Regions from separate parts of the Burkholderia arboris genome, predicted to be linked through region 2. Evidence: predicted binding sites of a transcription regulator. Region 2 holds the regulator's gene; the other holds the start of a gene.
The links. Region 2 encodes LexA, which represses DNA repair genes until DNA is damaged. Its sites were predicted from a motif close to ACTGTATNNNNATACAGT; they were not measured.
Positions count from the first base shown of each region.

Region 1: imuA (translesion DNA synthesis-associated protein ImuA) is a predicted target of LexA. The motif match lies at 3,428-3,445, and genes of this name have one in related genera.

Region 1 is NZ_CP109821.1:3,281,707-3,287,205, reverse strand. Features, by position in the region: gene OHZ10_RS15405 (VF_A0006 family four-cysteine protein) at 1-90, opposite strand, end outside; gene OHZ10_RS15400 (ABC transporter substrate-binding protein) at 425-1,390, shown strand; gene OHZ10_RS15395 (ABC transporter permease) at 1,527-2,423, shown strand; gene OHZ10_RS15390 (ABC transporter ATP-binding protein) at 2,425-3,219, shown strand; gene imuA (translesion DNA synthesis-associated protein ImuA) at 3,459-4,166, shown strand; gene OHZ10_RS15380 (Y-family DNA polymerase) at 4,099-5,499, shown strand, end outside.
Region 2 is NZ_CP109821.1:1,753,247-1,758,745, reverse strand. Features, by position in the region: gene cysW (sulfate ABC transporter permease subunit CysW) at 1-930, opposite strand, end outside; gene cysT (sulfate ABC transporter permease subunit CysT) at 927-1,820, opposite strand; gene OHZ10_RS08390 (sulfate ABC transporter substrate-binding protein) at 1,943-2,980, opposite strand; gene lexA (transcriptional repressor LexA) at 3,245-3,892, shown strand; gene OHZ10_RS08375 (hypothetical protein) at 3,919-4,254, shown strand; gene OHZ10_RS08370 (DUF2939 domain-containing protein) at 4,284-4,991, shown strand; gene OHZ10_RS08365 (universal stress protein) at 5,079-5,499, opposite strand, start outside.

The DNA of each region.
Region 1 (5,499 bases), 1.5 Mb from region 2:
TTGCTCGCTGCCGTCGGTCAGCGCGAATGCCGCACCCGGCAGCGCCAGCGCGACAGTGGCGAATGCGACGGCTCGGATCCCCCGTTTCATCTGCCCTCCGATGGAGTGGATTGGGTCGGCCGACAGCATAACGTAAAGCCACGAGCTCGGCTGACGCGTTGGCACGATGCGTGCCGAAGCCGCCGCCGGACGGGCCTTGCACGCGGTCGCCGGGGGGCGGCGCGTGCCGCGATCCGGCGTGCCGGGCGAAAGCGCGGAGTCAGGCGGTGGTCTGCGGAAATGGTATCCTCGTGCGTTCGCCGCTGCACGCTTTCCCGGAGCGTGCGCGGGCCGATCGCCGGCGTGTCGCACGCGCGGCGGCGCCCGCCCGACGGCGGCGGGAATCCATTATCCAGAACCGACACAATACGGGGGAGACTCACCCATGAAGCGATTCAAGACTTTCGCGATCCGTTCGATCACGGCCGGCGTGGCCGCACTCGCGCTGGCAGGCGCCGCGCAGGCACAGACCGTCAAGGTGCTGTCGATCGTCGATCATCCGGCGCTCGATGCGATCCGCGACGGCGTGCGCGCCGAACTGAAGGCGGAAGGTTACGGCGACGACAAGCTCAAGTGGGAATACCAGAGCGCGCAGGGCAACACGGGCACGGCCGCGCAGATCGCACGCAAGTTCGTCGGCGACAAGCCCGATGTGATCGTCGCAATCGCGACGCCGGCCGCGCAGTCGGTCGTCGCCGCGACGAAGAGCGTGCCGGTCGTCTATTCGGGCGTCACCGATCCGGTTGCCGCGCAGCTCGTGAAGGGCTGGGCCCCGTCGGGTTCCAACGTGACGGGCGTGTCCGACAAGCTGCCGCTCGATCGCCAGGTCGCGCTGATCAAGCGCGTCGTGCCGAATGCGAAGACGGTCGGCATGGTCTACAACCCGGGCGAAGCGAATTCGGTCGTCGTCGTGAAGGAGCTCAAGGAGATCCTCGCGAAGCAGGGCATGACGCTGAAGGAAGCGGCCGCACCGCGTACCGTCGACATCGGCCCGGCCGCGAAGAGCCTGATCGGCAAGGTCGACGTGATCTACACGAACACCGACAACAACGTCGTGTCCGCGTACGAAGCGCTCGTGAAGGTCGCGAACGAAGCGAAGATCCCGCTCGTCGCCGGCGACACCGACAGCGTGAAGCGCGGCGGCATCGCGGCGCTCGGCATCAACTACGGCGACCTCGGCCGCCAGACGGGCAAGGTCGTCGCGCGCATCCTGAAGGGCGAGAAGCCGGGCGCGATCGCGTCGGAGACGAGCAGCAACCTCGAACTGTTCGTGAACACGGGCGCGGCCGCGAAGCAGGGCGTCACGCTGGCACCGGATCTCGTGAAGGAAGCGAAGACGGTCATCAAGTAAGCGGCGCGACCGCCGCGCTTGCAGGCCCGATCCGGGCCTGGACGACATCGCCGGACGGGCGGTTCCCACCCGGAGCCGCCCGTTCGCTTCGCCCGGCCGTACACGTCCGGCCGGGAAGCAACAGGATTTCCCCATCATGTCTCTGTTCTCGTTTCTGGGCGCACTGGAGATCGGCCTGATCTTCAGTCTCGTCGCCCTCGGGGTGCTGATCTCGTTTCGCATCCTCAACTTCCCCGACCTCACCGTCGACGGCAGCTTTCCGCTCGGCGGCGCCGTTGCGGCGACGCTGATCTCGGCCGGCTACGACCCGTTCACGTCGACGCTGATCGCGATCGTCGCGGGCGCGGTGGCCGGCTTCATCACCGGCTGGCTGAACGTGCGCCTGAAGATCATGGATCTGCTCGCCAGTATCCTGATGATGATCGCGCTCTACTCGGTGAACCTGCGGATCATGGGCCGGCCGAACGTGCCGCTGATCACCGAGCCGACGCTGTTCACCGTGCTGCAGCCCGACTGGATGCCCGACTACGTGCTGCGTCCGGCGCTGCTCGCGATCGTCGTCGTGATCGCGAAGCTCGGCCTCGACTGGTTCTTCTCGTCGCAGCTCGGCCTCGCGATGCGCGCGACCGGCGCGAACCCGCGGATGGCGCGTGCGCAAGGCATCGCGACCGGCCGCGCGACGCTCGCCGGGATGGCGCTGTCGAACGCGCTCGTCGCGCTCGCGGGCGCGCTGTTCGCGCAGACGCAGGGCGGCTCGGACATCTCGATGGGGATCGGCACGATCGTGATCGGGCTGGCCGCCGTGATCATCGGCGAGACGCTGCTGCCCGCGCGCCGGCTGGTGCTGACGACGCTCGCGGTCGTGCTCGGCGCGATCGTCTACCGCTTCTTCATCGCGCTCGCGCTGAACAGCGAATTCATCGGCCTGAAGGCGCAGGACCTGAACCTCGTGACGGCCGCGCTCGTCACGATCGCGCTGGTGCTGCCGGCGACGCGCAAGAAGCTGTTCGCGCGCAAGAACGGAGGGGCATGACATGCTGTCCGCACAAGATCTCAAACTCACGTTCAATCCCGGCACGCCGATCGAGACGCGCGCGCTGCGCGGGCTGTCGCTCGAGATTCCCGACGGCCAGTTCGTCGCGGTGATCGGCTCGAACGGCGCCGGCAAGTCGACCTTCCTCAATGCGGTCAGCGGCGATCAGCGCGTCGATTCGGGACGTATCGCGATCGACGGCACGGATGTGACGCGCAAGGCCGCGTGGGACCGCGCGCACCTCGTCGCGCGCGTGTTCCAGGATCCGATGGCAGGCACCTGCGAGGCGCTGACGATCGAGGAGAACATGGCGCTCGCGATGGCGCGCGGCGTGCGGCGCGGTTTCCGTGCCGCGCTCGACCGGCCGTCGCGCGAGCTGTTCCGCGACAAGTTGCGGCTGCTGAACCTTGGCCTCGAGAACCGGCTGACCGACCGGATCGGGCTGCTGTCCGGCGGCCAGCGGCAGGCCGTGAGCCTGTTGATGGCGTCGCTGCGGCCGTCGCGGATCCTGCTGCTCGACGAGCACACGGCCGCGCTCGACCCGAAGACGGCCGCGTTCGTGCTGGAGCTGACCGCGCGCATCGTCGCCGAGAGCAAGCTGACGACGATGATGGTCACGCACAGCATGCGGCAGGCGCTCGACTACGGCGACCGTACGGTAATGCTGCACCAGGGGCAGGTCGTGCTCGACGTGTCGGGCGACGCGCGCAAGGGCCTCGACGTGCCGGACCTGCTGCAGATGTTCGAGAAGGTGCGTCACGAGCAGCTCGACGACGACGCGCTGCTGCTCGGCTGACGGGCGGCAGGCGGGCCGGTGCGGTGCGGGGTGCCGCATCGTGCCGGTTTGCCGGTGGGGTGGTGTGCCGGCCCGCCGGGCGACACGATCCGGCCACGCCCGCTCCGGCGCGGCGTAACATGACGGCCGCGCCGGCTATCCCGTCGTTTTTCCTCTGATGAAAACCGGTTACGCACCGGTGCTGTGCGACGCGGGCGCATTGCCATATACTGTATATCCATACAGTTGTGGGTGGCGTCATGCTCGCATCCTCCATTTCTCCCGAATCCCTTCATCCGTCGCTCTGGCGCGGCTCGCAGCTCGCGCGCGGCGGCCCGCGCACGATCGAGACCGGCTTCGCGCCGCTGTCGGCCGAGCTGCCGGGCGGCGGCTGGCCGGTCGGCGGGCTCGTCGAACTGCTGGCCGCGCAGCCGGGCTGCGGCGAGATGCGGCTGCTCGCGCCCGCGCTTGCCCGCACCGTCAGCGCCCGGCGTCCGCTCGCGCTCGTCGCGCCGCCGCAATCGCCGCATGCAACCGCGCTCGCCAGCCTCGGGGTGCCGGCCGACGCGCTGCTGTGGTTGCGCGCCGGCAGCCGTACGGATGCGCTGTGGGCCGCCGAGCAGGCGCTCAGAACCGGCTGTTGCGGCGCGCTGCTGCTCTGGCAGGACGCGCGGCCCGATGCGCTGCGGCGCCTGCATCTCGCGGCCGCGCGCACGGGCGACACGCTGTTCGTGATGCTGCGCCCGCTGTCGGCCGCGCGGCAGCCGTCGCCCGCGGTGTTGCGCGTCGCGCTGTATCCCGTGCCGGGCGGCGTGTCGCTCGACATCGTCAAGCGTCGCGGGCCCGCGCGCAGCGAGCCGCTCGTGCTCGACCTGCCGTCGCCCATCGTGGAGAGCCGCTATGCGCGTCTTGCTCGGCATCCATCTGCCGCGCCTGCCGCTCGACGTGTGCGCCCCGCCGCCGTCTGACGCAGCGGCCGGCGGCGCGGGCTGCGCGGTGCTCGAGCAGGGTGTCGTGCTGATCGCCGATGCGGCCGCGCAGCGGCAGGGCGTGCGCGCGGGCATGAAGCGCGGCGGCGTGCTCACACTTGCGCCCGAGACGCAGCTCGTCGAACGCGATCCCGCGCGCGAGGCCGATGCGCTGCGCGCGGTCGCGCTCGCGTTGCTGCGATTCTCGCCGTGCGTCGCCCTCGACGACGAAGCCACGCTGCTCGTCGACGTCGGTCCGAGCCTGCGCCTGTTCGGCGGCCTGCCGTCGCTGTGCCGCCAGGTGCGCGCGACGCTCGCGGCGCTCGGCTATGCGGCGCGTCTGTCCGCCGCGCCGACCGGAGGCGGCGCGTGGCTGCTCGCGCGCACGTCGGCGCGGGCGCGCATCCGGCGCCGCGTCGCGCGCACGGCTTCGCTCGTCCGCTCGCTCGACCGGCTGCCCTGCGTGCTGCTGCCCGATGCGCGTCCGTATGCGGGCTGGTTCGACGGCCTCGGCTGCCGCACGCTCGCCGATCTGCGCGGCCTGCCGCGCGCGGGGCTGCAGCGCCGTTGCGGCCCCGCGCTGCTGGCCGCGCTCGATCGCGCGTACGGCGACGCGGTCGAGCCGCTGGCGTGGATGGCGGTGCCGCCCGTGTTCGACGTGCGGCTCGAATTGCCGGAGCGCGTCGAATACGCGGAAGCCGTGCTGTTCGCCGCGCGCCGGCTCGTCGTTCAGCTCTGCGGCTGGCTGGCTGCGCGGCAGCTGTCGCTGGCCGCGATGACGTTCGATCTCGAGCACGAGCGCGGCCGCCAGGCCGTGCCGCCGACGCCGCTCGAGCTCGCATTCGCCGCGCCGGTGCGCGACGAGGTGCACTTCATGCGGCTGCTCGGCGAGCGGCTCGCACGCGTCGAGTTGCCGGCGGCGGTGATCGCGGTGCGCCTGAAGGCGACGCGCGTCGAATCGGTCGCGCCACCAGCCGACGATCTTTTCCCCGAGCCGGGCGGCACGCGCGAGACGCGTGCGCGGCTGTTCGAATTGCTGGTCGCGCGACTCGGCGCGGAGAACGTATTGCGTGCGGTGCCGGTTGCCGATCACCGGCCCGAGGCCGCGAACCGCTGGCTGCCGCTCGATGCGCAGGCCGGCAAGCCGGCCGGCGGGCCGCCCGCGGTGCCGCCGAGGCCCGTATGGTTGCTGGCCGAGCCGCTGCCGCTGCTGATGCGCGGGGAGCGGCCGGTATTTCATACGCCGCTCAGGATGATGTCGTCGGCGGAGCGGATCGAGGCCGGTTGGTTCGATGGCCAGCTCGCCGCACGCGATTATCACGTCGCGCAGGAC
Region 2 (5,499 bases):
CGAAACGGCGGCGACGGGGCCGGCATGTGCGGGAACGGCGTCGCGCGCGCCCAGTTCGGCGGCGAGGTGACGCTCGGCGATCAGCTTCAGCGCGAGCGTGACGAGCGCGAGCAGCGCCAGCACCGACGCCACCGCGAATGCGGCCGCGAAGTTGTATTCGTTGTACAGGATCTCGACGTGCAGCGGCATCGTGTCGGTCTGGCCGCGGATATGGCCCGACACGACCGACACCGCGCCGAATTCACCCATCGCGCGCGCATTGCACAGGATCACGCCGTACAGCAGGCCCCACTTCACGTTCGGCAGCGTCACGCGGCGGAAGATCTGCCAGCCCGACGCACCGAGCACGCGCGCGGCTTCTTCCTCGTCGGTGCCTTGTGCCTGCATCAGCGGAATCAGTTCGCGCGCGACGAACGGGAACGTGACGAAGATCGTCGCGAGCACGATGCCCGGCACCGCAAAGATGATCTGCACGTCGTGATCCTGCAGCCACGGCCCGAGCCAGCCCTGTGCGCCGAACAGCAGCACGTACACGAGGCCCGAGATCACCGGCGACACCGAGAACGGCAGGTCGATCAGCGTCGTCAGCAGCGCCTTGCCGCGGAATTCGAACTTCGCGATCGCCCACGACGCGCACACGCCGAACACGAGATTCAGCGGCACCGCGATCACGGCGACGGTCAGCGTCAGCTTGATCGCCGACCACGCATCGGGATCGGCCAGCGATTCGAGATAGAAGCCGACGCCCTTGCGCAGCGCCTCGACGAACACCGCGGCGAGCGGCACGACGAGGAAGAACGCGAGGAACGCCAGCGCGATGCCGGTGAGCAGCCAGCGCACGACGCGCGACTCGCTGACGGGGTCGAGCCGTTTCGCGGCCCGCGCGGCCGGCGACGGGGTTTTCAGCACGACGGTGGCCTCCTGGCTCATTGCTGGCCTCCTGCCGCGACGGCGGTGACGGTGGCGGGCGCGGGGCCGCTGGCGCCCTTGCTCGTGCGGCGCTGCAGATACCACTGCAGCGTATTGATCAGCAGCAGCATCAGGAACGACACGACCAGCATCACGACCGCCAGCGCGGTCGCGCCCGCGTAGTCGTACTGCTCGAGCTTCGTGATGATCAGCAGCGACGTGATCTCGGATTTCATCGGCACGTTGCCGGCAATGAAGATCACCGAGCCGTATTCGCCGAGCGCACGCGCGAACGCGAGCGCGAAACCGGTGAGGAGCGCCGGCAGCACGGCCGGCAGCACGACGCGGCGGAACGTCAGCCAGCGCGACGCGCCGAGGCACGCGGCCGCTTCTTCCTGCTCGCGCTCGAAATCCTCGAGCACCGGCTGCACGGTACGCACGACGAACGGCAGCCCGATGAAGGTCAGCGCGACCAGCACGCCGGCCGGCGTGAACGCGATCTTGATGCCGAGCGGCGCGAGATACTGGCCGACCCAGCCATTGGTCGCGTAGACGGCCGCGAGCGAAATGCCGGCGACCGACGTCGGCAGCGCGAACGGCAGGTCGACGATCGCATCGACGAGGCGCTTGAACGGAAACGTGTAGCGCACGAGCACCCACGCGACGAGGAAGCCGAACACGGCGTTGATCAGCGCGCCGCCAAGTGCGGACGTGAACGTCAGCCGGTACGACGCGAGCACGCGCGGCGACGTGACGGCGGTGACGAACTGGTCCCACGACAGCGTCGCGGTCTTCAGGAACGTGGCGGCGAGCGGGATCAGCACCACGAGGCTCAAATAGGCCACCGTGATGCCGAGCGTCACGCCGAAACCGGGCAGCGCGCTCGGCTTGCGAAAGGTGTACGTCGTCATCGGATGCTCTTGCTGGGTCGATGCTGCTCATGGGTCCGACGCAAACGCCGGCGCAGTGAATCGCGCCGGCGGGCAATCGGGGATGCGGCGCGCTGTCGTGGCGCGCCGCTGTCGTTATGGCGTTACTGCGGCTTGTAGATCGAGTCGAACACGCCGCCGTCCGCGAAATGCGTCTTCTGCGCACTCGTCCAGCCGCCGAACGTGTCGTCGACCGTGTACAGCTTCAGCTTCGGGAACTGCTTCGTCAGTTCCGCCGGCACGTTCTTCGAACGCGGCCGGTAGTAGTTGCGCGCCGCGATTTCCTGGCCCTGCGGGCTGTACAGGAAGTTCAGGTACGCGTCGGCCAGCTTGCGCGTGCCCTTCTTGTCGACCACCTTGTCGACCACCGCGACGGGCGGCTCGGCCAGGATGCTCACCGACGGCACGACGATCTCGAACTTGTCGGTACCGAATTCCTTCACCGACAGGAATGCCTCGTTCTCCCATGCGATCAGCACGTCGCCGATCCCGCGCTGCACGAAGCTCGTCGTCGCGCCTCGCGCGCCCGAATCGAGCACGCCTGCGTTCTTGTAGAGCTTCGTGACGAATTCCTTGGCCGTCTGCTCGTTGCCGCCCGGCTTGTGCACCGCGTACGCCCATGCGGCCAGGTAGTTCCAGCGCGCGCCGCCCGACGTCTTCGGGTTCGGCGTGACGATCGAGATGCCCGGCTTGGTCAGGTCGTCCCAGTCCTTGATCCCCTTCGGGTTGCCCTTGCGCACCAGGAACACGATCGTCGACGTGTACGGCGACGCGTTGTCGGGCAGGCGCTTCTGCCAGTCCTTGTTGACGAGCCCCTTGTTCGCGAGCGCGTCGATGTCGTACGCGAGCGCCAGCGTGACGACGTCGGCCTGCAGGCCGTCGAGCACCGAACGCGCCTGCGCGCCCGACCCGCCGTGCGACTGCTTGAAGTTCACGGTCTCGCCCGTCTTCGCCTTCCACTCCTTGCCAAACGCCTGGTTGAAGTCCTGATACAGCTCGCGCGTCGGGTCGTACGACACGTTCAGGAACGTCGTATCGGCCTGGGCATGCGTCGCGACGCCCAGCGCCGCCGCCGCGCCCAGCGCGAGTGTTGCGATCAGGCGGCCCACTCCGCCCACCAGCCCCGTATTGCGCTTCGCCATCCTTGGTTCTCCAGTGTTGTCGGTGTTGCGATGTCGGGCCAGTCTAACGAACGGGTTACATGATTAAAAATAATCGTTCTTCATTTTTTAATACTCAAAAGTGCTAACGCAGACGGGATGGACGGTTGCGGCAGATAAACCGCCGTCCGGACGTCGCGAAATCACGCCGGAACCGGCGTGATCGCGTCGAACCTCACGTAACACTTGAAATTCGCGAAGTACTGTATAAAAATACAGCTCACTGTCTATCCATACAGTTGAGCCATGACCAAACTCACCGCCCGTCAGCAGCAAGTGTTCGACTTGATCCGTCGCGCGATCGAGCGCTCCGGATTCCCGCCCACCCGCGCCGAGATCGCGGCCGAACTGGGTTTCAGCTCGCCGAATGCGGCCGAGGAGCACCTGCGCGCGCTGGCGCGCAAAGGCGTGATCGAGCTGGCGGCCGGCGCGTCGCGCGGCATCCGCCTGCTCGGCATCGAAGATGCCCCGCACCAGTTCACGTTGCCGCACGCCGGCCTGATGCAGTTGTCGCTGCCGCTCGTCGGCCGCGTCGCAGCCGGTAGCCCGATCCTCGCGCAGGAGCACATCTCGCAGCACTACGCATGCGATCCCGCGTTGTTCACGAGCAAGCCCGACTACCTGCTGAAGGTGCGCGGCCTGTCGATGCGCGACGCCGGCATCCTCGATGGCGATCTCCTCGCCGTGCAGAAGCGCACGGAAGCGAAGGATGGCCAGATCATCGTCGCGCGTCTCGGTGACGACGTCACGGTCAAGCGCCTGATGCGCCGGCCGGGCGGTCTCGAGCTGATCGCGGAGAACCCGGATTACGAAAACATCTTCGTCAAGGCCGGCAGCGCCGAATTCGCGCTGGAAGGCATCGCCGTCGGGCTGATCCGCTCGGGCGAACTCTGACATTCCGTCTCGCTGAGGAGAACATCATGGAACGCCTTGCCCGTCTGCTGCCTTTCCGTCAATTCGGCCGCCTGCGTCATCTGCGCGGCCGCACGCCCTGCGCACCGCTGTCCGCGGCCGCGCCCGTGCAAGAAGAAGTCGCAGTCGAACGGCAGGCGTCCCTGCTGCCGTCAGCGCTCCCCGCGTTCGCCCGGGTATCGCTGAACGCCGGCCTGAATCACGCGGAACCCGCGCGTCGCGCACCGGTGCGCGTCTATCACGGCCGGTCGCGCCTGATCATGGTCGGCACGATCGATGCCGTGTGCCGGATGATCGATCGCTGCATCGCGGAGGAACGATCGGCTACGCCGGGCGGTCTCTGATTGCGGAACATCCCCGCACCGGAGGCAACGTGACTGGATCGCCGAGCCGCGCATGGCGACTCAAGCCCCTGCTGATCGTCGCGCTGATCGTCGTCGTCATTGCGGCGATCGGCTATGCGTACGCGTCGCCGTACGTCGCGCTCGGTCGCCTGAAATCGGCGATCGATGCGCGAGATGCGCAGGCGATCAGCGAGTATGTCGATTTTCCGTCGCTACGCATCAGCCTCAAACAGCAGGTCACGGAAGAGTTGATGCGCCGGATCGACGCTGTGAAGAAGAACAACCCGTTTGCGGTGATCGGCGCGCTGATCGGGTCCGCGTTGATCGGCCCGCTGGTCGATGCGTACGCGACCCCGGAGGGCGTGGCCGCGCTGATGAGCGGATTGCCGCCGCGCGGCAATCCGGGCGAGCGCCCGCCTGATTTGTCGAATCTGCCGCAAGGCAATACACCGGGCGGCGCACCAGCCGCAACGCCGGCCAATCCGGCGCCGGCAAGTGCCGCCGCTGCGAGCAGTAACGCATCCGCTGCGACCGCGTCGTCAGCGGTGCCCGCGCCTGCCACGCCGGCGAGCCCGAGCGAGGCGACGCATCCGCAGCAAACCAGCGCGGGCTACCGGAATATCGATGAATTCGTCGTGACGTATCAGCGCAGCGCCGACGGCACGCGCTATGCGGCGGTATTCCACCGCTTCGGGCTGTTTTCGTGGAAATTGTCCGCGATCGACCTGCACGCATAACAGGCCGCGCTCGACGCCCGCACCGCTGAAGCGGTGCGGCGCCTGACCAGCACGCATTGCCGACCAGGCAACCATCGCGTCTTTAGATCATTTGCCGTTCGCCGTGGCCGCTTCACGCTCGCGCGCGATTTCGGCTTTCTGCTCTTCCGCCGACGAGCACGCCACCAGAATGCTGCAGTTCACGCGGTCGAGCAGTTGCGTATTGCCCGAGCCCATCCACCATCGCGACAGTCCGCTGCGGCACCGGTGGCCGACAACGACGAGGTCGACCTTCAGTTCCGACGCAAGATTCGCGATTTCGTCGATCGGATAACCGAACGCGAAATGGCCTTCGGCCTGCACGCCACGCTCGCGCAGCCAGTTCACCCCTTCCTCGAGGATTTCGCGCGCGGTTTCCTCGAAGCGGCCGCATGCGACATCGGTCAGCAAACCTGCACTTTGCGCAATGCTCGAACGCATGTCGACGACCGACAGCAAGTGCGTTTCGGCCTTCAGGTCCATTGCGAGA